Regions from separate parts of the Rossellomorea sp. DUT-2 genome, predicted to be linked through region 4. Evidence: riboswitches for the same ligand, from Rfam matches in the RefSeq annotation. Region 4 holds a riboswitch; each other region holds the start of a gene.
What was found. Region 4 has a riboswitch for S-adenosylmethionine ahead of fbpA (Fur-regulated basic protein FbpA). Riboswitches for the same ligand answer to the same signal wherever they lie in the genome.
Positions count from the first base shown of each region.

Region 1: it holds a riboswitch for S-adenosylmethionine, as region 4 does, so the genes downstream of both, ACOSV2_RS15595 (methionine ABC transporter ATP-binding protein) here and fbpA (Fur-regulated basic protein FbpA) in region 4, are expected to answer to the same signal.
Region 2: it holds a riboswitch for S-adenosylmethionine, as region 4 does, so the genes downstream of both, ACOSV2_RS16590 (homoserine dehydrogenase) here and fbpA (Fur-regulated basic protein FbpA) in region 4, are expected to answer to the same signal.
Region 3: it holds a riboswitch for S-adenosylmethionine, as region 4 does, so the genes downstream of both, ACOSV2_RS03915 (methionine biosynthesis PLP-dependent protein) here and fbpA (Fur-regulated basic protein FbpA) in region 4, are expected to answer to the same signal.

Region 1 covers NZ_JBQPEO010000004.1:39,411-45,578, reverse strand. The annotation lists gene ACOSV2_RS15610 (HEAT repeat domain-containing protein) at 1-870, shown strand, start outside; gene ACOSV2_RS15605 (MetQ/NlpA family ABC transporter substrate-binding protein) at 971-1,792, opposite strand; gene ACOSV2_RS15600 (methionine ABC transporter permease) at 1,814-2,479, opposite strand; gene ACOSV2_RS15595 (methionine ABC transporter ATP-binding protein) at 2,469-3,482, opposite strand; SAM riboswitch class I at 3,554-3,659, opposite strand; gene ACOSV2_RS15590 (DUF2922 domain-containing protein) at 3,841-4,059, opposite strand; gene ACOSV2_RS15585 (DUF1659 domain-containing protein) at 4,096-4,314, opposite strand; gene ACOSV2_RS15580 (Glu/Leu/Phe/Val family dehydrogenase) at 4,442-5,821, opposite strand; gene ACOSV2_RS15575 (LacI family DNA-binding transcriptional regulator) at 5,985-6,168, opposite strand, start outside.
Region 2 covers NZ_JBQPEO010000004.1:276,130-282,297, forward strand. The annotation lists gene ACOSV2_RS16575 (helix-turn-helix domain-containing protein) at 1-530, shown strand, start outside; gene ACOSV2_RS16580 (hypothetical protein) at 570-830, shown strand; gene ACOSV2_RS16585 (DUF2254 domain-containing protein) at 875-2,260, opposite strand; SAM riboswitch class I at 2,521-2,631, shown strand; gene ACOSV2_RS16590 (homoserine dehydrogenase) at 2,782-4,029, shown strand; gene ACOSV2_RS16595 (aspartate kinase) at 4,074-5,270, shown strand; gene ACOSV2_RS16600 (L,D-transpeptidase family protein) at 5,346-5,840, opposite strand; gene ACOSV2_RS16605 (spore coat protein) at 5,957-6,168, opposite strand, start outside.
Region 3 covers NZ_JBQPEO010000001.1:777,085-783,252, reverse strand. The annotation lists gene ACOSV2_RS03925 (bifunctional homocysteine S-methyltransferase/methylenetetrahydrofolate reductase) at 1-310, opposite strand, end outside; gene metC (cystathionine beta-lyase) at 327-1,511, opposite strand; gene ACOSV2_RS03915 (methionine biosynthesis PLP-dependent protein) at 1,504-2,628, opposite strand; SAM riboswitch class I at 2,720-2,829, opposite strand; gene ACOSV2_RS03910 (tryptophan--tRNA ligase) at 2,954-3,952, opposite strand; T-box leader at 4,012-4,254, opposite strand; gene ACOSV2_RS03905 (metal-dependent hydrolase) at 4,321-4,947, opposite strand; gene ACOSV2_RS03900 (NUDIX hydrolase) at 5,044-5,670, opposite strand; gene ACOSV2_RS03895 (HAD hydrolase-like protein) at 5,684-6,168, opposite strand, start outside.
Region 4 covers NZ_JBQPEO010000001.1:907,658-913,825, forward strand. The annotation lists gene spoIIP (stage II sporulation protein P) at 117-1,280, shown strand; gene ACOSV2_RS04480 (TVP38/TMEM64 family protein) at 1,363-1,932, opposite strand; gene fbpA (Fur-regulated basic protein FbpA) at 2,127-2,342, opposite strand; SAM riboswitch class I at 2,449-2,556, opposite strand; gene ACOSV2_RS04490 (protoporphyrinogen oxidase) at 2,761-4,158, shown strand; gene ACOSV2_RS04495 (NAD-dependent epimerase/dehydratase family protein) at 4,234-5,160, opposite strand; gene ACOSV2_RS04500 (glycosyltransferase family 4 protein) at 5,209-6,168, opposite strand, start outside.

The DNA of each region.
Region 1 (6,168 bases), on a different contig from region 4:
TTGTTGATTGCACAGAAGAATGAAGTAAAAAGATTTGTGGATGAAAGCCAATTAAAAGAAATCGTGAAGCTGCCTTCTTTAACGATTGATGAACTTTACATGGAGCTCGCTGGTGTCACAAATTATCTGGATGTTCATGAATATAGCCAAGCCCATTATGACCATGGTAAGAGAATCAACAGGGAGTTAATAAAAAAAGGCGGTATCGAAAGCTGGGAAGTACGGAATGGATTGAAAGAAAATGATGAGGAAAATAAGTTCTATGGTTTTCACGGGATATACATCGTTTATATGGCTGGTGAAATTCGTGAAAAAAGCGTCGTCCCTCGGTTAGTGAATCTCTTTAAAGATGAAGATGAAAGTGATCTATTATTCGAAGAAGTGGCAAATACCCTGGTGAAAATAGGGACGGAACAGGTAGTGCATGAGGTTGAAAAAGTGGCACTTTATGGTAATACTTATTTCTATACACTGGACGTACTCGGAAGAATCAAAACTAAAGAAGCGGAAAATGCGCTCTTGAGATTATTTGATCAAACAGCTGACATTACCGCAAAAACGCTGATCTCAGATTATTTATGCCAGCAGTTATCAACAGACGCGATTCCAAAAATCGAAGTGTTTATCGAAGAGGGCTATGATGCAGGAATGTTATGCCTGGAAGAATCCCTCTATGTCAACTGCATCATGAATGGGATCGATCATCCGAAACTTCCACAGTGGAGAAGTTTCATTGAAGACGTGGAACACCAATCAATGAAAGAGCAACCACTCCTCGTTCCACAACCCGTCCAAAACAGAGACAAAGTCGGACGCAACGACCCTTGCCCATGCGGAAGCGGCAAAAAATATAAGAAGTGCTGCCTATAAAATTAGGGACGGACCTCCGCATTCAGCGGAAGCCCGTCCCTTTCACATTCTTATACTAAATTTCCTGATTAGAGGTCCGTCCCTCTATTCCATAGTCCCTCTACTCCATCCACTCCGGCTTACCGAAGCCTTTAAATTCTTCATCGATGATTTTCTCGAAACCGTCTGCTTCTACTACTGCTTTGATGTCTTTCGCCAGCTGTGAGTTAACGTCCTTCGTATTTACAACCACTCGGTTTCGATACTGGTCAGGCATGTCCTCCAGCTGAAGTGCATCAAGTAAGTCCATGTCAGCAGCTAGTGCGTAGTTCCCTGGAACCGCAGATAGATCAACGCTGTCAACGGCCCTTGGAAGCTGAGCCGCTTCGATTGGTTTGAACTGCAGGTTTTTCACGTTTTCAGCAATGTCTTTTTCTGATACCGTCAATGGATCTGTATCCGCTTTTAACGTGATCAGCTTAGCATCTTCCAGGATCTGAAACGCTCGTGCTGCGTTCGTTGGATCATTCGGAATCGCAATGGCACTGCCTTCTTTGATGTCTTCAATCGAATCGAACTTCTGTGAGTAGATTCCCATAGGAGCCGTTGGTACAACAATCACTTCGGATAAATCCATGTTGTGTTGCTTTGCGAAAGTTTCCATGTAGATTTTATGCTGAAAAAGGTTCGCATCCAGATCTCCCTGAGCCAGTGCGTTATTCGGCTGGATGTAATCACTGAATTCCTTCACTTCCACCTTGTATCCTTTTTCTTCAAGACCGGGCTTGATTGCTTTTGTCACCATATCACTGTATGGTCCGGATGTAGCCCCGATGGTCACTTCTTTTTTACCTTCCGCACTTGAACTTGCTTCGTCCCCTCCGCAAGCTGCAAGAATGCTCATTGTTACCGCTAATGCCACTAATAAAATCCACTTTTTCACTTGTTGTTCCCCCTAAAGTAGTTATCGTTTATCGACTAATCGTGCAAACACATCACCCGTATATTGGATGAGTTGAACCAAACAAATTAAAATGACGACGGTCGTGATCATCACCGTGTTGTCATATCGGTAGTACCCGAAGCGGATCGCCAGGTCACCGACTCCGCCTCCACCGACGATGCCGGCCATGGCTGAATAGGCAACTAAACTGATCGTTGTAATCGTAACAGCTTGAATCACTGCCGGTCGCGCTTCCGGTAACAGCACGTCCTTGATGATCATCCAGGGACTCGCCCCAACGGATACCGATGCTTCGATCACTCCTTTGTCAATCTCCCTGAGCGATGTTTCTACCATTCTCGCAAAAAACGGAATTCCCGCTACAGAAAGTGATACGGATGCTGCCGTCGGTCCGATCGTGGTACCGGTCAATAATTTGGTTAATGGTAAGAGTGCGACTAATAGAATGATGAACGGAACCGAGCGCACCATATTGACGACAAATCCAACCACCTTTTTGATCAAACTATTTTGTAAAAACAAGCCTTTGTCTGTTACGAAAAGAAGAATCCCGAGAGGTAATCCCACCAAAATCGCAACTCCCAGGGAAATCCCCACCATATACACCGTTTCAAAGAAGGCTTTATTCAATTCTGGTAAAATCGCAGTCAATGAATCAGGCAGCATTTTCAAGCACCTCCAAGCTCTGCGTCTTCAACGTGATATATTCAATCGCTGCCTCGATCTCTTCATGGGAGCCGATCAGTTCCATGATAAAAATCCCGAGTGGCACTTCCTGAATATATTCAATCTTGCCGTGAAGAATATTGCCTCGCACTTTGTATTTCTGGAACACTTCTGAAACGACGCTTTCCTCTGCGATCGATCCTTTGAATTGGATTTTGATCAGCTTTCCTTTTCTTGATTCCACAAGGTGTGGCGGTAGTTCAAATTGAAGGATCGTTTCAATGAATTGTTTCGTTAAAGGCTGCTTCGGTTCGGCAAACAGGTCGTAAACCGGACCTTCCTCCACGATTTTCCCATCCTGCATCACGGCCATCCGGTCGCAGATTTCTTTCACCACTTCCATTTCGTGGGTAATGAGGACGATCGTCAAACCCAGTTCTTTGTTGATCTTTTTCAATAGCTTCAAAATCGATTTCGTCGTATTCGGGTCAAGTGCCGATGTCGCTTCGTCGCAAAGTAAAACAGATGGGTTATTCGCCAAAGCTCTCGCAATTCCGACTCTCTGCTTTTGTCCTCCGCTGAGCTGGGCCGGATACGCGTCGGCTTTGTCTGAAAGACCGACCATATCAAGGAGATCGACGACCCTGGGCTTGATCTTCGCTTTCGGTACACTGGCCGCTTTCAAGGCAAAAGCCAGATTGTCAAACACCGTTTTCGATTTAATCAGGTGAAAATGCTGAAAGATCATACTCGTTTTTTGACGGGCGAGTCTTAGTTGTTTGGACGTGAGCTTCGTGAAATCCTGTCCGTCAATGATGATCTCACCCGATGTCGGGGTTTCTAATAGATTCAAGCAGCGAATGAGTGAACTCTTCCCCGCTCCACTGTATCCGACGATTCCAAAGATCTCACCCTTTTCAATCTTTACGGAAACGTTATCGACACCGACCACCGTTTGCTTTTTTGTACTGTACGTTTTCACCAAATTCCGAATCTCGATCAATGTGCACACCCCTTTTTTCATCCAATAAAAAATGCCTCTTTCAACTGAAAGAAGCATCGCCTGTTTATCTCGACTTATCTCTCAGAATGAAATCATTCTGCAGGAATTGGCACCGTTCCAATACTGGAGGTTGCCGGACGTCATAGGGCCTGATCCCTCGGTCACTCTGGATAATTGAAAGTATGTAATTTTCTAAATTCTTATCTTATAGAGGATAATACTGGGTATCGTAGGGGAAGTCAATAGGGGATTTTCCATATTCTTTATGTAAGCGTTATCTTTGTTGATAGAATAGGGTGGAGAATTTTTGTGAACATGAAAAAAGTGTCCCCCAATTAAGGAGAACACTTTCACTCGATTACATCACATCATAATCCGTCACATTACGCTCGACCACTCGAGCTCCTTCCACACTCACAAACATTCCGTTCGAGCTTCCAAACACATTGGTCGCGATCAGGTTATCCATCGCTGCTTTCACCGTCACCGTATCAATCGGCTCGATCGGGTCATTGATGGATAGTTTCCCTGACTTCCCCGTTTCCGTCAGGAATTCCAGTTCTAATACTTTTGCCATACCGTCTCCTCCTTTCTATGAAACTATCGATTGTCCTTACTCGTTAATGTCAAAGGTTTCGACCTTCTCGATGTTGTTTAATCCCTTTGATGAAAGACTTGCCACGGATAAAGCCGCGCTGTTCATCTCATCCGCCGTTGCCAGTGCATTGATGTAGCTATACGATTTGTACACAATCTTAGGATTCCCTTTCTCATCCAGACCATCATTGTAAGCCAATCGTATTCTCGTAGATTTCAAATCCGCTGTTGCCATGTGCCTCACCTCCTTTCACCCTTTATATAGGGGATAAGGAGAGTGATGGACACCCCCTTTGAAAAAAAGAGGGACGGACCTCCACTCCTAGCACCAGCTCCTAGGAATGGAGGTCCGTCCCTCGTTCTTAATAAAGTTTCCCTTGCCTGTATAGAACAGTGGATAGTTTCATGACGGAGTGGATGTAGCAGTTTTGGCGAAGTGGGAATGGGTCGCCGAAGAATAGTGGCAGGACGGTCTCCATGGTTGTTTTCATTTTGTCGTAGAGGAGGTTGAATACTTCTTCCTCTGTGTAGAACTGGGTTTCCCGTCCTTGCAGCCATTCGAAGTAGGAGACGATGACCCCGCCGGCATTTGCCAGGATATCAGGGATGATGATGACACCTTGATCACTTAAATATTTATCCGCTTCTGTTGTAATTGGAGCATTGGCTCCTTCCACGATGATTCTTGCTTTCACCTTTTCTACATTATCCTTGTGCACCTGATCCTCTAACGCCGCTAACATCAGGACGTCCACATCCAGGTACAAAACCTCTTCACGGTCACGTATCTCTGCCTTCACGCCGATTTCCTTCAACTGTTCATCCTTCGTGGGAAGATCTCCCTTATTTTTCATTGTAAACTCAACCAATGCCGGAATATCAAGACCATCCGAGTTGAACAACGTCACATTCCGGTCACTCACCGCCACCACTTTATTCTGTAAATGAGTGGATTGATGGGCTTCAAGTGCCGCAACCGAACCTACATTCCCGAATCCCTGCACTGAAATCGTCAAGGGACGGTCCTCAAAATCGAGAGCTGTTTTCGCAAAGACATTATCCGTCTTCGTTAATAGACTCTTCTGTTCCCTTACAAAATCATGAACGAGATAGCGGAATGTAAAGAATACACCCTTTCCCGTCGCTTCTCTCCGGCCTAACGATCCGCCGTTCACAACGCTTTTTCCCGTAAAGCTCCCTCTATAAGGCATTCCCGGCCGGATGCTCTTGTACTCCGCCATCATCCAGTCCATTTCACGTTCCCCTGATCCCATATCAGGAGCAGGGATATCTTTATCGGGTCCAAGGACATCGCTGAAATATTGGACATACTTCCTCGCAATCAGATGAAGCTCCTTCTCCGTATACTCCCGTGGATTCAGGATGATACCGCCCTTCCCTCCACCGAATGGAACATCATGAAGGGCATTTTTCAACGTCATCAAGGAAGCCAGATTCACGACCTCTTCCTCATTCACCGTCTCGTGAAAACGGATCCCGCCCTTATAAGGTCCCAGGGCATTATTATGCTGAACGCGGAATGCAGGGATCCGGACCACCTTTTCATCCTCCAATGGAATCCTTAAATACGATTTATGTACGTGGTTCGGTGTCGATAGAATGGAAGTCAGCGACGTAAACGCTTTCTTTCTTGTCTCACCTTTCACTTCGGGCAAAAAAGATCCATCCTCTAGTAAAGCATCCAATGACTTCTGAACAATATCTCTCGTTTGGCTGATCAAATCGGGTCCCTCCTATAAATTCAAAGAAAATAATGGTATATACTATAGTGTTACCCTGTCACCCCTGGTTAAAAACGACTATTCTTAAACTCTCATATCGACATCTCCCGCCAAGCAGACAAGACCACACCCTTAAAAAGATGTGGTCTTCAACAGATGCGATTTAATGACTGCTTTTTCTAATGACAAGCTCGGATGAAATAAACACTTTATGTGTCACTTTCTGCTTCTGCTCAAGACGCTTCATCATGAAGTCAACAGCCGTTTCCCCCATGATTTCGGTTTGGACTTTGACAGAACTAAGTGGCGGATACACATACTTCGCGACACTTATATCATTGACACCG
Region 2 (6,168 bases), on a different contig from region 4:
GCGAAGAATCGAGTCTGGCCTCGTTGGAAGAGAAATATGATGAGTTGATCCAACATTGTGATAATCTGCATGATCATAGGAGAAAAGCCGTTCTTCACCTGAATTTAGGGAATCTTTATCGAGATGTCTTTGATGATAAAAAGGCAAGAGATGCATTTCAAATGGCATATGGATTATTGAAGCATGAGTCCGATAAAGAAATGTATGCAAAAAGCCTTTTGGGTTATATTGATAGTTCCATGGATGTAGACGGTTCCGCAAATAATGAAAAATATGCAAGTTTAATAGGAGAGGGACAGGCATCTGCGAGAGATATAAAAAACCCCTGCATGGAAACATTCTTTACGATGCTTGAGGTCAGGGTTCATGAGGGAGAGCAAGCATACTATCAATATGTAGAGAATGTCATCATCCCCCTATTGAAGGAAGAAGGGCAATACGCTCAGTGCAACTATTACATTCAAAAACTCTCCATTCATTATCGAATGGATGGGAGAGAGTCAAAAGGAAAGGAATGCGTTTTAAGCTGATGGTTATATGAACAGAAATTACAGTAAAGGAGTGGTTTGATGGAAAACCCGGATCGTTTAATATCATCATTTGATGAGGTGACATTAAGTGATTATAAGATGCCCATCATCTGTATATATTCCAGCCCGCAAGATTATCAAGGCATGTTTGTAGCAAGGATATTCGATGTCAATCAACCGACTCATTATATTTTGATGAGACCTACATTAGAAGCAATCAGAAGTGAAATTCCCGAACGCTTCTCGCTTATACCGAAAGCACAAGGAGAAGATTCCAGTATCGTCGAAACATGGATTTAATTCCTGGTAAAAAAGCTTCATCTCATTAATAGAGATGAAGCTTTTTACGTGTTTTCGTTGGCATAAGGGTAGAATTTACTTTCGATTCTCTTATATTCCCTAAGGTTTTCAGTTAGGCGTGCCAGCTTATGAACTTCTTGAAGAAGAAAGGTTTTATCTAATTCATAAATGACCTCTCTTTCAATATGATCAATGGTATTACAGGCAAATTCCCAAATGTCCTTGTGTTTGGATGGCTGGATGGATTCTGCAATGAGCGCCAGTGCCCGCACAATGTCAGTAATAATTAAATGATTGTCTTTAGCATAATGCCGGATATAGCCAAACCCGCGATACAGGTAATAATCAAATGCTTCGGACTGGAGAATGACCCGCACTCTTCTTTCCCGGTCGATCAAATGAGGAGTGAAGGATAAGTGATCCTCCACCGTCAGCATAAGGTCAGCCATTTGGTCAATCGTATTAGAAGCCGTTTTTGGATCATCATTTCCGAGTGCTTTGATCGCAACTTCAGCCAGCTTATGAATCCCCATTTGGAGGTCCTGGATTTCGGTCTCTTTATGCCCCATTTCAATGAAAGTGAGATAAAAACCATCCGAAATATCGTTGGTCTCAGGTCCCCAAATACTCATGATTTCATTGCCGGCCAATATATAATCTCCGACTTTGTAATGAAGTTGAATGATGATGTTATCCTGCATAGCCCGTTCGATCATTCCATGGAAATCGATTAACTGAATATATCCCGATTCCCTTGCCTGTATGTGAATGATGTTCTCCTTCTCATGTTCCATAAGGTCGCCATTATCTGTTGTTCGATGGGTTTCTAAATCATTTTTTAACGTCTGGTGGATCATCACTTCAGAAACCTGCTTCATATTGTACGTAATATTGTGTACCTGCATCCAAGTAGACGCATGGTTAATGAAGAAGATAAAGGTGACAGAAGTAAGAAAAGCGAGTCCGATCGTCATGATCGGGGCAGCCACAAACAGTTCTTCCTTTGAATTTCCGATAAAAAGAAAGAGGAGCAATACATATACAAAGCTGCCATTGAAAATCCCGAGGGCGTGCTGTGTTTGTTTGTCCGAAATGAAATCCAGGAGCATCCTGGGTGAAAATTGACCACTGAACATCGTGAGCACAACAAGCAGTGAATTCAAGGTGAAAGCACTGAGCGTCAGGATGGCCCCGATGAGTGTACTGACAAGCATGCGTGTAACAGATGCATCCATACTTAAGAAGTTAAAGGTATATTGAGAGATGTCAGCATACAGATCTAAATAGAGTGTGAGTGCTACAAGCAGTATGGAAAAACAAATATAAAAGAACGGCATATACCATATGGTCAGCCGAATCTCACGCATTCTCTGCCGTTTGGACATAAGCATATATTTTTTGATGGATAAGGGGAGCATTTTTTTCAGCATTATTGATCCGGTTCCTTTCAAATAAAGGGATATGGAATAGTTTTCCCTGGCAGAACAGGTTAAAACGTCTCTTTGCAAATTAGATTGATAAACTCCCAGACAGGGAGCAAATTTAAGTAAACCGATAGGGAATGAAGAGGTCTGTAATATTAGAAAGAATTTTTTAAAAATACTAAAAATAGTATTGACGAAGGAATGAATCCCCTTTATAATCCAATTCATACTCAAATAGAAAGTAATACCAAAACGAAACATTATATCTCTTATCAAGAGCGGCGGAGGGATAGGCCCGATGAAGCCCGGCAACCTGCAGGATCAGACTGTAAAGGTGCCAATTCCTACAGATTCCATGTGGATCTGGAAGATAAGGGGAGGAGCATGATCATTTAGCCCTCTTCTTAAAAGAAGAGGGCTTTTCTGTATACCTTTTTCTTTTCCGCTCATATCCCTCGAGTGGGTCTTCAACTGGAATGAATCATTCTTACGTATAAAGTGAAAAGTCGATAAAAGGAGGCTGAATGATGTCAACGATTAATGTGGCACTTCTAGGGTTCGGCACAGTAGGGCAAGGGGTCTGTGAAGCAATCGATACTCATCAGGACAGATTGAAGGAAGTCCTGGGTAAAGAGGTGAAGGTTAGGGCGATCCTGATTAAAGATCCCACAAAAGAGCGGAGCATTGAACCATCCATCAACGTCACAACGGATTTCCAAGACATCCTGGATATCCCGGACCTCGACGTGATCTTTGAAGCGATCGTAGGGGAAGAGCCGAGCTATACGTATTTAACCGAAGCCATTGAGAAGGGGGTTCATATCGTCACGGCCAATAAAGCGATGTTTGCCAAATATGGTCCTGAGCTATTGGAGAAGGCGAAAAGGAAGGGGATATCGGTCGGATTTGAAGCGACGACAGCCGGGGGAATCCCGGTGATCGGCAGTATCAGGCAGCTTCTGAAGGTGAATGAGATCAGACAAATTCAAGGGATCCTGAATGGTACGTCCAACTTCATCTTATCTCAAATGAGAAAAAGAGGTCTTGCCTTTGATACAGCCTTAAAGATTTCTCAGGAGAAAGGATACGCTGAAGCCGATCCGACAAATGACATCGAAGGCCATGATGCGTTCTATAAGTTGCTTATTTTAAGTCAAACAGCTTTTGGCAGACAGCCCGATTGGAAGAATATCCGACGTAAGGGGATATCCCACCTGACTGCAGAGTGGCTCCAGGCAGCGGAATCCTTTCGATTACGGTTTAAGCACGTAGGTTCTCTCCGTCGGGATTCAGTCGACCATATCCAAGGTGCAGTAGAGCCCATCCTTGTCCATGACACCCACCCTTTTTACGGTGTGGAGGATGTGGAAAATGCCATATCTCTTAAGGGCAGTCTTGTAGGGAGGATTACCCTGCTTGGTCCGGGAGCTGGAAAATTGCCTACAGGCAGCGCCATGGTAGAGGATTTCCTGTCGTTGATAGAGAGGAAGTATACAGACTCTGCCGTAAGTACCGTGAATACGGAAGAGGTTGTTGAAGAGAGCAGCCACCAATGGGTCTTAAGAATCCGTGAAACGGATGAATATCAAAACTGGCTTCCATCGTTCATTTTAAAGGATCGTATTCAGCTGGACGATTACTTGTACGTATTTGTTGAAGGCAGGAAAGAGACATTGGAATCGCTTCTTCGGACGCATGACCATATTCAAGCCGTCCCTATTTTAAAAGAAATACCGTTGGAAAATGAAGTGAAGACTGGAGCTGTTGTTTCTTAAAAGAAATCTTTAAAAATTTGGTCTGATGGAAAGTAGGGGTATCATTGAGTATGATCGTTCAAAAGTTTGGTGGAACCTCTGTTGGTTCTACAGATCGAATCAAACGCATGGTCTTTCATGTCATGAAAGAAAGAGAAAAAGGTCATGATGTCGTCGTTGTGGTATCAGCAATGAATAAAACGACTGATACACTTGTACGATTGGCAGGGGAACTTTCTTCAGATCCCAGTAAGAGAGAAATGGATATGCTCTTAAGTACCGGGGAGCAGGTGGCAATCTCCCTTTTGACAATGGCCCTGCACCATAAGGGACTGGAAGCCGTATCCCTGACAGGCAGACAGGCGGGAATCCAAACCGATGGAGTATTTGGGAATGCCAAGATTAACTCGATCGATACTGATCGGATAAAATCGGAGTTATCAAAAGGACGAATCGTCGTGGTAGCCGGTTTTCAAGGGATCACGGATAAAGGAGAGGTGACCACATTAGGCAGGGGTGGTTCGGATACGACCGCAGCTGCTCTTGCGGCCGCTTTAAAGGCGGATAGGTGTGATATTTATACGGATGTAGATGGAGTGTATACGTCGGATCCGCGTATCGTTCCCCGGGCTGCAAAAATTGACACCCTCTCCTATGATGAGATGCTGCGTTTAGCCACCATGGGGGCTGGTGTCCTGCATCCAAGAGCAATTAAACATGCGAAGGAACATCATGTGCCGCTTGTGGTTTGTTCCAGTTTGAATGAAGGAAGGGGGACCGTCATTAGCGGAAGAACACAGAGAAATGCCCCTATTGTCGGGGTAGCCTATCAGAAAGACATTTCTGTTCTGACAATGTTTGACTGTCAGGGTGGAGAGTCACTGATTCTGTATGATCTCGATTCCCATCATATTGAAACAGAAATCATTAAATACCAGGAAAATCTTGTTCTCATCGTTAAAGATCAGGATTTTCATGAGTTGAAAAGAATCGTTGGACAGTATGACCAAGCTTACTCTCATACAGAAGAAAGAGAGGATCTATCTAAGGTATCCGTGATCGGTCAGATCAAATCCACACATGAGGTAAAAGAGAAGGTTACCAACGTTTTTCATGACTACCATATTGCAAAGGCGTCCCTTTGGGAATCCCCCGTAGGATTAAGTGCACTGGTTGATAGAAATGATGTAGAAAAAGCAGCCAGGGTCCTTCATATGCACTTTGGTTTGGATTACGTGGAATCAAGGAGAGCTGTTTTGTGAAAGGATCGGAAGGTGGAACATTCTGTCTTTCACCACATGAAATAAGTGTATAGGCACTCCTATACACTTTTTCATTTATGGACTGATCAAAACAGGCGTACCGATTGGAACGATTCCCGCTAACTCCTCTACGTCTTTGTTATTCATTCGTATACATCCCTTGGACACGGCATTTCCAATCGAGCTTGGGTCATTGGTTCCATGAATCCCGTAGCTTTCTTTCGATAAACTCATCCACATCGTTCCAAAAGGTCCGCCGGGATTTGGTGCTTTGTTAATGATGATAAACTCCCCAATGGGAGTTTCAAAAAGTACTCTCCCCACTGCAATCGAATACTGCTTGATTTGAACCCCATCCTTGAACAAACGCAGCCACCGGTTGTTAACAGAGACCTGAATGCGGTAAGGGTTATTAGTTGTATCCGGAATCCCTGGTATCGTAATCGTTTGACCCGGATAGATCACATCCGGATCAATACCGGGATTGGCATTAAGTATGGAGGGGAACGGAGTCCTGTAATCTCTTGAAATTTGACTCAGTGTTTCTCCCACCTTGACTGTGTGAATCAGCTCAAACACCTCCCCATTTCACTCTCCCTCTATCCTATGTGCGTGAGAGAAAGTCGTTCAAGAAGATGAGCAAGTGAAAAAGCCTGCTCCTCTTAAATGGAAAGAGGAGACAGGCGCTATTGCGGCATGTTTGGTTGTGGAACGGTTGTATAGCTTTGGAGCATAAGGGTCATATCCTGTTCGTTTAATTGAGGAACCTGATAATAGCCATGCTTATTTTGATAGAGGAAAATCTCATAGCTCATTTCAATGAAATTCGGGACGCTGTCAGCTACGACACGTCGTAATACAGGGTTGGTCATCTCAAGGGCCGTCATGGCAAGAAGCA
Region 3 (6,168 bases), 130 kb from region 4:
TGGTGCCCAGAATATAGGTGTTTTCACCCGCGGCTTTTCTTGCCAGACGCACTGCAGCCGTATTTATTTCCTTAACCGAATCCTCCAATCCGTATCTGGAAAGCTTTTGATAATTGGCTCCATAGGTATTGGTCTGAATGATATCTGCTCCTGCATCAATATACTCTTTATGGACTTTCAACACTTCATTTGGGTGAGAAAGATTCAGTTCTTCAAAGCATCTGTCCACTCCATATGAATACAACAACGTTCCGATGGCTCCATCTGCAATTAAAATTCTCTCTTTCAGAGCTTCCAGCAACGGCTTCATGACATTCCCTCCTTTTTTATAAATTTATCACGTTGTTCCGATTGATCTTTTGTATACTATCTAAACCGTTCTGAAGGTCATTAATCAACTCATCCACGTTTTCAAGTCCTACTGATAATCGTAATAACCCATCTGTAATACCTCTTCTTTCCCGTTCCGCTTTTGGCATAGAAGCATGTGACATCCTTGATGGATAGGATAGGATGGATTCAACAGCTCCTAAACTTACGGCGAACACGGGAATGTTTACATTTTGTATGAGTTGCTTCACTTCTTCTTCCCCTTTTAATCGGAAGGAAAGAACCGCTCCAGGACCCTCTGCTTGTCGAATTTGAATTTCACGACCTGGATGATAGCTCAATCCTGGATAATACACCTCTTCTACTTCCTTTCTTTTTTCTAAGAAGGTCGCAATCTTATAAGCCGATTCTGATGATTCCTTCAATCGTACATGCAGTGTTTTCAGCCCTCTTAAGAGCAGCCAGCAATCCTGAACACCGAGGACAGCACCAAACGAATTCTGCAAGAAAGCAAGTTTCCTGGCAATCTCCTCATTTCCCGTTACGGCAAGCCCTGCCAAGACATCACTATGTCCGGCAAGAAACTTCGTGGCACTGTGCAGGACAACATCCACACCTAGACTGATCGGTCTTTGCAGGAGGGGAGTCATGAATGTATTATCAAGAAACGTTAAACATCCATTCGCCTTGGCAAGTTTTACGACTCCTTCAATATCGGTGATATTCAGAAGCGGATTGGATGGTGACTCCATATAAATCACTTTCGTATTGTGCTTAATTGAACAAGCCACTTCATGTAGATCCTTCATGTTCACAAATGAGTATGCAATCCCAAACTTAGTGAGGACCTCGGTAATCATTCTGTATGTCCCACCGTACACTTCTTCTGATACAAGAACATGATCACCACTGGACAATAATAAGAAGCTTGTTGAGATTGCCGCCATTCCGGATGAAAAGGCAAAGCCCCTTACCCCGCCTTCTAATTCAGCGATCGTTTCTTCAACGGTTTCCCTCGTTGGATTCCCTGAACGGCTGTAGTCATATGTGCCATACTGATCAAAATCCTGTTGATGGAAAGTTGTTGCATGATGAATCGGCGTAGAGACCGCTCCTGTTTCTTTATCAACTCCGTGAGAATGAATGAGTGACGTCTGAAGTGAAAATGGTTTTTTACTCATACGTAAGCACCTCTTTTTCAAATTGTTGAAAAACATTCTCCAGGTCTTCAATCAAGTCATCAATAAATTCAATTCCTACAGAAAACCGCAGGAGTCTGTTGCAGATACCAAGCCTTTTCCGTTCTTCTTCAGGAATGTCTGCATGTGTTTGGGTAGCGGGATAGGTGATAAAACTTTCGACCCCTCCCAAACTTTCAGCAAACGTAATAACTTTTAAGTGTTGGAGAAAAGGAGCAACCCATTCTTCCTTTGCGATACGAAAGGAAAGCATGCCGCCTTTTCCCGGATATAAAACGTCTGTCACACATTCATGCTCATCAAGATACTCCGCTAATTTTCTTGCGTTTTTTTCGTGCTGAGCCATTCTGAGACTAAGGGTTTTCATCCCTCTTAATAAGAGCCAACAATCAAAAGGAGCGAGAACCGCTCCGATTGAATTTTGAATGGTATAGATTTTTCCCGCCAACTCTTCTGTGTTTACGACCACAACACCGGCCAATACATCATTATGGCCCCCTAAGTATTTCGTGGCGCTGTGAATGACAATGTCTGCGCCTTCAGCGAGCGGCTTTTGCAGAACAGGTGTATAGAAGGTATTATCCACAATTAAGAGCAACCCGTTGGCCTTAGCAATGCCGGCAATCTCAGAAATATCTGCTTCATTCATCAATGGATTGGTTGGGGTTTCAACAAAAATGGCCTTTGTTCTGTTTGATATTTGTTCTTCTATGGAGCCAATATCACTTGTATCGACGAAATGAAATTTGATGCTATATTGTGCCTCATACTGCACGAATAAACGGTAGCTTCCTCCGTAAAGGTCTTTCGAAACAATCCATTCATCCCCGCTGGAAAATAAGCTGAGAATCGCCTGAATAGCTGCCATCCCCGAGCTGAAGGCAAATCCTCTATTCCCCTCCTCCAATTGAGCCAGGGTGTCTTCCAAGGTGGCGCGGGTTGGATTCCCAGTTCTTGTGTAATCATAGCCTGTCGATTGGCCAATCCCCTTATGTTCATAGGCAGTCGATAAATGAATGGGTAAGCTCACAGCACCCGTTGCAGGATCTTTTCGGTTTCCTGCCTGGACAAGCATTGTATCAATATGTTTATTCAACATTCTTCTCTCCTTTTCTATCTTGAATACGAAAAGGGAAAAAACAAAAAAACCTTCTTAGTGAAAATAAGAAGGTTTTGTACATTCGTTCTCCCTCTTATCGTCCAAGTTGACATCAACTTGCTGGAATTAGCACCATACCAAAACTCGCGGCTGGTTGCTGAGGTGTCTTCGGGCCAGTCCCTCTACCTCTCTTGATAAGAAACTATTTGATTTTGTGAAAAATAACTTTCCCATAACTTATAACATAGAAGAAGAAATGTCAATGAGAATTATGAATTATCTGAATAAAAAATATTCATTTTACGCTTCATCAACATGTTCTATTTCAATGATAAATCCCTACTTTCCTTTTAATCTCTTTCATGAATGGGATTGTTTTTTCCCGTGCTTTTTTTGCTCCATTTTGTAAGATGACATCCAGCATATGAGGGGAGGCCATCAGTTCTTCATATTTCGATCTTGGTTTCTCGATAAATGAATTCATTACTTGGAATAGCTCTTTTTTCGCTTCCCCCCAGCCTATTCCTTCTTGAAATCTCCTTCTCATTTCTTCAACTTGATCGGAGGTTGCAAATTCTTTATAAAGAGAGAATAAGACGGATGTTTCAGGATCCTTAGGCTCTTCAGGAGATGAAGAATCTGTTTTGATTTTATTGATTAGTTTTTGGAGTTTTTTTGGTTCTTCAAATAATGGAATGGTGTTGTTATAACTTTTACTCATTTTCCGGCCATCGAGTCCCGGTAGAACAGATGTTTCTTCCTGTATAACATATTCAGGAAGAACAAATGTTTCTCCATATTGTTTATTAAAGTTTTCTGCTATGTCTCTTGCAATTTCAACATGCTGAATTTGATCTTTTCCAACAGGAACCAGTTCCGTTTGGAATAAAAGGATATCCGCCGCCATTAATATAGGATAAGTGAATAAGCCCATGTTGACGCCCGCATCCATCTCCCTGCCGGCGGAATGATTTTCTTCAACCATTGATTTATATGCATGGGCCCGGTTCATTAATCCTTTCGGTGCAAAACAAGACAGAATCCAGCTCAATTCAAAGATTTCAGGTACATCAGATTGACGATAAAAGATCGCTCGATCAGGATTCAAACCTAATGCTAACCAAGCCGCTGCCACTCCATAAGAGAGTTCTTTCATTTCATGCCCATCATGTATCTTCGTTAAACCATGATAATCCGCAACAAAATAAGCTGTATTGTAGGATTGGTTCTCTGTCAATTGTAATGCCGGTTTGATTGCACCAATATAATTCCCCAGATGAATACGTCCTGTTGGCTTAATCCCCGTCAAAACTTGTTTTTCCATAACAATTCCCTCCGCTCAAAATAATAAAAATAAACACAAAAAGGGCTTCTCATCCTCTAAAAAAGGACGGGAAACCCGTGGTGCCACCTTCATTCGCTTACACTTTAGTAAACGCGCTCATCTGTACAGAAGTCGCCTTCGATACATCGTCTCTTTTATCGGTGAGACCCTCCGCCATAACCTACTTAATTTCAGCCTGGATGCTCAAAAGCCCATTCAACGATTTCACCATACTGATTCTCACCAGCCATCAGCTCTCTGAAATGTTTCGTTCGTCTACTCTTCTTCCTCATCGCATTTAACGATATAAAGTGTTTCCATTATTTTAATGTATCGGGAAATAATGGTCAAGTGGGTGTAAACACATTTTAGATTTCTTTAGATGAAAGAGGAAGGAAAAGCTTTATGCCTCTCTTATTGAAAGGAAGAACTTTCATATCCGCGATCAGATGACTGGCATATCCAATCACACATGCTTCAAATACCCCATCAATCATTAAAGATGACTCTAGATAATGAGCAATCGTGCCATAATATAAAATGCCAAGTACAGAGTGAGTATAACTTCGATGTGAAACGAATGAGGCAATGAAAATATAGATACCTAACAACCATAACCATGTTTCATTCAACTGCCAACCGCATGCTGTCACACCGATGCCTGTAATCATCAGCATTCTTCTCTGTGTAATGAAACTTGCGAGAATCATCATTCCAGCACCATATCCTATACCAAGCCATCGTTCTTTCCCAATTCCTTCAAGATAGCTGTATACCATCATTAAAAAACCAATGATTTGTGCCACTGCTCTGATCATTTTTGGTGAAAAAGTAACCTTGTTACTAAGCTTTCCGTCAATATCCATATCAGGCATGAGTCCGGATACCCCGCCTATTGCCACAAGTGCGGCCGTTATGTCAGGACCAGATCCAAATGAGTTGGCCACAATAAATCCTGTTGCTGCTCCAATTGCCATATGTGCTGTGCCGTTCAAGTGTGTCCTCCTACTCTCTTATCACATTATGTATGTACTAGATTACTATAATAGCCTTAATTATCCATATTGACCATGGGAAGTACGAATTAATTTCTAAAGATGAGCCGATATGCGCTCAATAATTTCAAGAAGGTAGGATCTTTTATGTGGAACAAAGTGATGGTAACTCACCCTCTGCTTAATGAAGTCCTTTTTCCCTGTTTCATTAATAAGAAATCCTTCTACGGCGATTTCCTCTTTCGTTTGTTGAACGAGCGCTTTAAAGTCTTGAAGAGTCGAACGGAAAATACCGGACACTTCTTCTGACTGAAGTTGAAATTCGTCATATGCAACCGGCTTGGAATACAGGAATACGTGAGTTAGTTCCCGATCAATCATATCCCGTTGAATTAACTCCCCTTTTACGATTCCTAATGATTGAAGTTCATCTATCGTAAGATGAAGTCCAAGCTCTTCATGAACTTCTCTCACACCGTCTTCAATCTTCTCCTGTGACAAGATATGTCCAGCGGCGGTAATATCAAGTAAGCTAGGGAAATCCTTTTTCTCATCACTTCTCATTTGGAAATAAATATAGGTCTCTCCACAAATTTCATCATAATGCACAAGCCAACAATGAAAGGTTTCATGCCAATATCCCTTTATATGCACCTCGGAACGACTGGCTGCTCCAAGCCTATTACCGTATTCATCAAAGACGGCTAGTTGTTCATCCTCCACACGAACCCCTCCTTTATTTCATTTCCTCCAGATACTCTTTAACCTCCAAAAGATCTTCAACCACAATATCCGCTTCACGTAATTCTTTTTCCTGGGAAAAATCAAAAGCACAACCTATCGAAAGAAAGTGGTTTTCCTCTGCTCCCTTGAAGTCAGACAATCTATCTCCAATCACAACCCCATGGGTAAGTTTGTGATCCTCCTTGATTTTTCGAATCAACTCCCCTTTGTCATCTGATTGTATTTCCTGAATGCTGTAGCTGTCTAAGATCCACCGATCCAAGTGAAAGTACTCGACGATCGTCTTTAAATAATGAGGATATCCGTTGCTTGCCACAAAGATCGGAAACCCTCTCCCTGATAAATAGGCTAATATTTCTTCCGTATGCGGATAGAGAGCTCCCTTTCCTTTCTGAATATTTTCAATCAGTTTTTCATGAAATACATCATTCGTTTTCCCATGTATATGTAAGGGATGATGAGGTAAAAGTGTTTTCC
Region 4 (6,168 bases):
GGAAATGCAAACCTGTAAGATCTAGGAAATCCGACCGAATCACGGAAAAAACCTTCTACTCTATCCCCCCCCTGCATAAGGTTAACTATTAAATACTTTATATAGGGGTACTGATGATGTCGTATAAGTCTCGAAACAACAATAGCTTATTCCCACTAGTATTCGTCTCTATGAAAGCCATCATTCGGGTAGTATTGATCGGTATTGTCCTCATGTATTTGACCGTATGGTTGATTTCGTCGACGGCTATTAAATTGAGGGTGGATAGTTTACTTTATTCATCGATGTCCGAACTCGTCCCAAAGGAAACGTTTCTTATGATGTTGTCACAGGAGATGACTGGACTGCGAGCTACCAATGAGGAAGCATTAAACAGTGATTTTGATTGGTTGGAAAGCGTCACAAACGTTTCACTCCTTGATCCACGTAGTTTATTTGGACGGGAAATCCCCGGGATCGAAAATTATCATACTCACATAGCCGTTGCAGGGAAAGGGACAGACATTACGAACCTCCCAAATGAATCACCGGCTCCAACAGAAGATCAGTTGAAAGATCAGGAAATTGATCAGAGCCAAATCGATCAGGCCAACAACAACTCAGGAGACGGTGTTCAAGAGATTGATGAAAAATCCGTTTACATCTATCATTCACACAGTTGGGAAGCATTCAGCCCGCTGATTAAGAATAACGATTCGAAAGATCCAGCCAGTACCAACGAGAAGGTCAACGTCATTGCTGTCGGATCCAAATTGAAGCAAGAGCTTGAAGCAAGGGGGATTGGAGCAGTCCAGGATAAGACAGATGTAAACAAAGCTCTCAAAGACAAGTCATGGACATATTTTGAATCCTATCAGTTATCAAGGGGTCTAGTACAAGAAGCCATTGCCCAAAACGATGACCTAACGTACCTGATTGATATCCATCGGGATTCTCAGCCACGAAGCATCACTACCAAAACCATTAATGGTAAAAACTATGCACGTTTATTTTTTATCGTAGGAAAAGAAAACAAAAACTTCGAAAAGAACCTTAAGATCGCAAAGGAATTGAATGCTAAACTGGAGGAAAAATATCCTGGCATCAGCCGGGGTGTCTTCATCAAAACAAGAGCAGAAGGTAACGGGGTCTACAATCAGGACCTAACCGAGAGAGCCATGTTACTTGAGTTTGGCGGAGTGGAAAATAACTTAGTGGAATTGTATAACTCTACAGAAGCCTTCGCCGAGATCTTTGCAGAATATTACAAGAAGGATGCTGTCGAGGTGAATGCTCAATAAGTGATAGGGAGAAAAGACGTATGCCACGTGGTGGACGTCTTTTTTCTGTTCCCAAGGAGAGTCGTTTCCGTAACGGCCTCAATTATCTTCTAATGTTCCTCCTCCAACGATATCCCAAATAAAATATCCCCACCACCACTGAACCAGCCAACAAAATACCCGTACCCTTATCTGCATCCAGCACATTCACCACCACGAATGCCTCAATCAACAACGAAGGAATCTTCCCGACAGAGCTGATAATAGAAAAGACAACAATAGAAATAGAGCTGAAGGCAGCGGCAACGGTTACCACACTTGAAGGCACAAACGGAACCATGCGAAATAAGAATAAAAGAAAGATCCATTCCGCTCCTGACGCTTCTTTTAATTTGAGAAAATATTTGTTAGACAGAACCTTATCAATACCTGCAAACTTTATTCCTTTTCGATACAAGTAAAAACTAACAATGGCCCCTAATGATTCACCAAGTATGGAAATTCCGACTCCTGGCCAAAACCCAAATGCGGAAATATTAAAGGCCGTCAAGAAAACACTTGGCAGGAAGCCTAGAATACTGATGAATATATTGATGGTTATACTGATAAAAATGAGAGACCAACTATCAACGGCGATAAATTCGTTCATGAAATGCTGCAGTGTGTAAGTCATATTTTAATTCCTTTGTAAGAGATTAGATTATCAGAATAATACATCTGGAATCCTTTTGGAACAATTTTATTTTGTAAGGAGTGGATAAGAAACATGATCATGAACATTGCCAAAGGTGTGCAGATGAATGCAGACATATAGTTTAAGTAAAGAAAAATAAGCAAGCAGCAATCCAATTCCTGGATTGCTGCTTTTTAACTGCTTGATTTTCCACGATTTTTCCAATGAATTGAGCCAACATCGCTATGCGGATGGCATTCCTTTTTAAGATAATTGTATTCATCCTCAAGTTCCAGGAGCGTCAATTCAAATAATTGCTTGTTCCCTTTTTTGAATATGTTGTGGACAATTAATTTGTTTATTAACTCGTTTCTTCGATGATGAATCGCTTCCTGAAGAATTTTCCCCATATTTAATCACTCCTCTATAAATGTATACGAGCAGAGGAAGAGGCTCTTTCATTTTAAAAAGCCCTCTTCCTAGTAGATAAGAAGAAGGCTTTATGTATCAAACTTCAACTCATCTTCCAAGCGAAATGCTTGTGGAATTAGCACAGTGTTCTGCAATGTAGAATCTGTTGCTGAGGCATCATCGGGCCAGTCCCTCTTCCTCTCTGGATAAGCGGCTATATAGTTGTAATGGATTTATTATATTATATATATAAGTATTCATAGTTGTCAACTAGGAATTGGATGATGGGTATAGAATAGATGATTGGAACTGACTCTCATTCCTATACTTTTTACCAATTCAGACACAGAATCTTTTTCTAATCAACAAAAAACATGATAATCTGTATACATAAACGCAATTATTGGAGTGAATCGTATGAAGACAGTGGTTGTCGTAGGTGGAGGTATTACAGGATTAACAGCTCTGTACCATCTTCAAAAAATGTCTATAGAACGAGAAATAGAGATCGAGTTAATTCTAATCGAGCGAGATCGGCAGCTCGGCGGAAAAATTAAAACCATAAGAGAAGGCGAATTCATTATGGAAGCGGGAGCAGATTCAATCGTAGCCCGTAATGAAGGGGTGCTTCCTCTAGTTGAGGAAATTCAACTTCAAGAGGAACTCGTCTATAATGAAACGGGCACATCCTACATATATACAAATGGGGAATTACACAAAATACCCCAAGATACGATTTTTGGAATTCCCATGTCCGTTGAGTCTCTCAAAAATAGCACCCTGGTCTCAGAAGAAGGGAAGACTGAGGCACTTAAAGACCTTGAAACGGAGAATACTCAGTTTACAAAAGAGAGTTCCATCGGTGATTTTTTAGAAGCATTCCTGGGTAAGGAACTTGTTGAGAAGCAGGTAGCTCCAGTATTATCAGGGGTCTACTCTGGAAATTTGCATAAGCTCACAATGGCTTCGACACTCCCATACTTACTTGAATATAAAAACGAATACGGCAGCATCATTAAAGGTCTATCTGCAAATAGACAAAAATTCCAAGGGGCATCCAATAAAAAGTTCATCTCGTTTAAAAATGGATTATCAACCATCATTGACCGTTTAGAAGAAAAATGTTCCAATGGGACATTTTTAAAGGGAGTAGAAACAACCAAGCTCCAAAAAACAGGAGACAAATATGAGCTGATTCTTAATGGTCACGGGAGGCTTAAAGCGGATTATGTGGTATTCGCAACACCTCATGACATAACCCAGAAGATTCTGACTCATGAAAACCTTGAACCTGTTTTTAACAAATTGAAAAACTCTTCACTTATTTCGATTTACCTTGGATTTAACATTCCAGATGATGAACTTCCTGCTGATGGAACAGGCTTTATCGTATCAAGCGGTAGAGATGTGAAATGTGATGCATGCACATGGACGAGTAGGAAGTGGAAGCATACATCCAATAATCAAAACCTTTTATTGAGACTTTTTTATAAAAGTACAAACCCCCATTACAATGAGTTGAAAGAGTTTAGCGAGGCAGAACTTGTAAGCACGGCACTTGAAGATATCAGAAAAAGTGTGGGCATAGACGGAGATCCGATTTCTGTCGAAGTAACGAACTGGAAAGACCTAATGCCAAACTACCATCTTGAGCACAGTCAGTCTGTACAATCGTTAGACGAAAATCTCGCAACTGAGCTGCCACGTGTGAAGCTGGCAGGTGCTTCATACTTCGGAGTGGGTATTGGCGCGTGTATTCAAAATGGGAAGAAAACTGCAGAATGGATTATAGATGAGTTAGAGGAGAATGGTTGAGGGAGATAAAGAATAAAGGAAAAGAGCTTTGAATTTTCCAAGCTCTTTTCCTTTATGTTTGCACGGGTTATGAAATCATTCGTCATTCTTCATTTTCTTTTTGAAATATTCAAGAGTATTTTCTAAACCGGAGTTCAGATCATATTGAGGTTCCCATTTTAGATGGTATAGAGCTTTCGAATTTGAGAGGTGACTGTGTAAAATATCTCCTTCCCGCTTCGCTTCGTAGTTTGGCTTTTGCGAAGAGTGTAGTTGGTTTGAAAGTAGGGTGTAGAGTAGGTTGACGCTGGTTTGGGTGTTGGTGCCAATATTGATGATTTGATTGTCGGCGTTTGTGATGGCAAGAAGATTTGCCCGGGCTACGTCCTCTACGTAAACAAAGTCCCGAGTCTGGTTTCCATCCCCAAAAATAATTGGTATTTCAATCTTTAATAGTTGCTCAATAAAAATGCTTATAACTCCGCCTTCGCCATCGGACCTTTGCCTAGGTCCATATACATTGGCGTATCGCAAGATGGTGTATGGAAGATCATAGAGCTTATTAAATAGTTTGATATAGGTTTCCGATACTAATTTTGAGGTACCGTAAAAGGAAATCGGACTAGTAGAGCTCTCTTCATTAATCATCTCATTTGTATATCCATAAACTGCACTGGAAGAGGAGAAGATGAATTTTTTCACACCGTATCTGGTACTGTACTCCAATAACTTTACGGTTCCTAATACATTGACTGCCGCATCTTCTGCAGGATTTTCCAGTGATTTAGCTACGCTCACTTGGGCAGCGAGGTGCATAACGATGTCGGGTTTTTCTTTTTCGAAAATTCTTTCAACTTTATCGGATAATAGATTTTTTCTATATATTTTAACTCCACTTGGCACGTTTTCCTCCCTGCCATTAGAGAAGTTGTCTAGAATAATTGGGGTATGACCTTCAGCGAGCAGTATTTCTACGAGTTGTGAGCCGATAAATCCGGCACCGCCTGTAACTAAAATCTTCATGTGCGATCCTGGATCAGTTCATTCTCCCTCATGATGAGTCTCCTTTCTTCATAAATATGTTTGATAGATCTTTTCGATTTTTCTCGTCATAACTTGGCTGGTCAAGTGTTGACGAGCATAGGATTCAGCAGCGTTAGCAAACCTAAGACGTTCTTCCTTATTCGTTATGAAACGCTTTATCGCCTGTGCCAGTTGTTCAACGTTACCTGGTTCACAAAGTATGCCTGTTTCTTCATGTTGAACCATTTCCGGGATTCCGCCACATGTAGTGGAGATGACCGCTTGCCGGGAAAACATTGCTTCCATGACGGATAGGGGAAAGTTATCATTCACAGTTGCTAATACATAGATGTCAGACATGGAAAGAATATGGGGTATATCGTGTCGTTTCCCAAAAAAGATCACGTTATTTAGCTTAAGTTCTTTCGCTTGTTCAATCAGTTTTTCCTTCATGACCCCATCTCCGACAATCCATACTTCTACATTACCAAGGTGTTCACGAAGCTCGGACAATGCTTCCAAGAGAAATCCATGACCTTTACGTGGTGACAGTCGGGAGACACACGTTAGGATAGTGTTTTCATGATTTTTATGAGGGAGTGGATTAAAATCGATGCCAGTATGAACGGTGACCATCCTTTCAACTTTTGCACCGAAATCCATTAAATTAGGTCGAAAGGAATCTGAAATCATCACGATTTCAGTACTTGCTTCAATGCCTACTTTCTCAAGTTCAGTAAAGTAGGCTTCTTCAATGGAATCTTTCTGCATTTTGTTGAATTTTAAGCGACTTTTCGTAAAGAACCCGTGTGGCGTAAAGAGTAAAGGTTTTTGGTATGTTTGGTTTAAATGTCCCAGGATGAAGATGGCAAACAGGTCTTGAGCGTGTATGATGTCATATTGCTGGAGATTTTTTTCTTTGAGAAAAATTCCAAATACATGAAGGTAACTAAGGTTTTTGACGATTTTTTCATTGACTTTTCCGTAGCGTCTATTCATAAACTTACG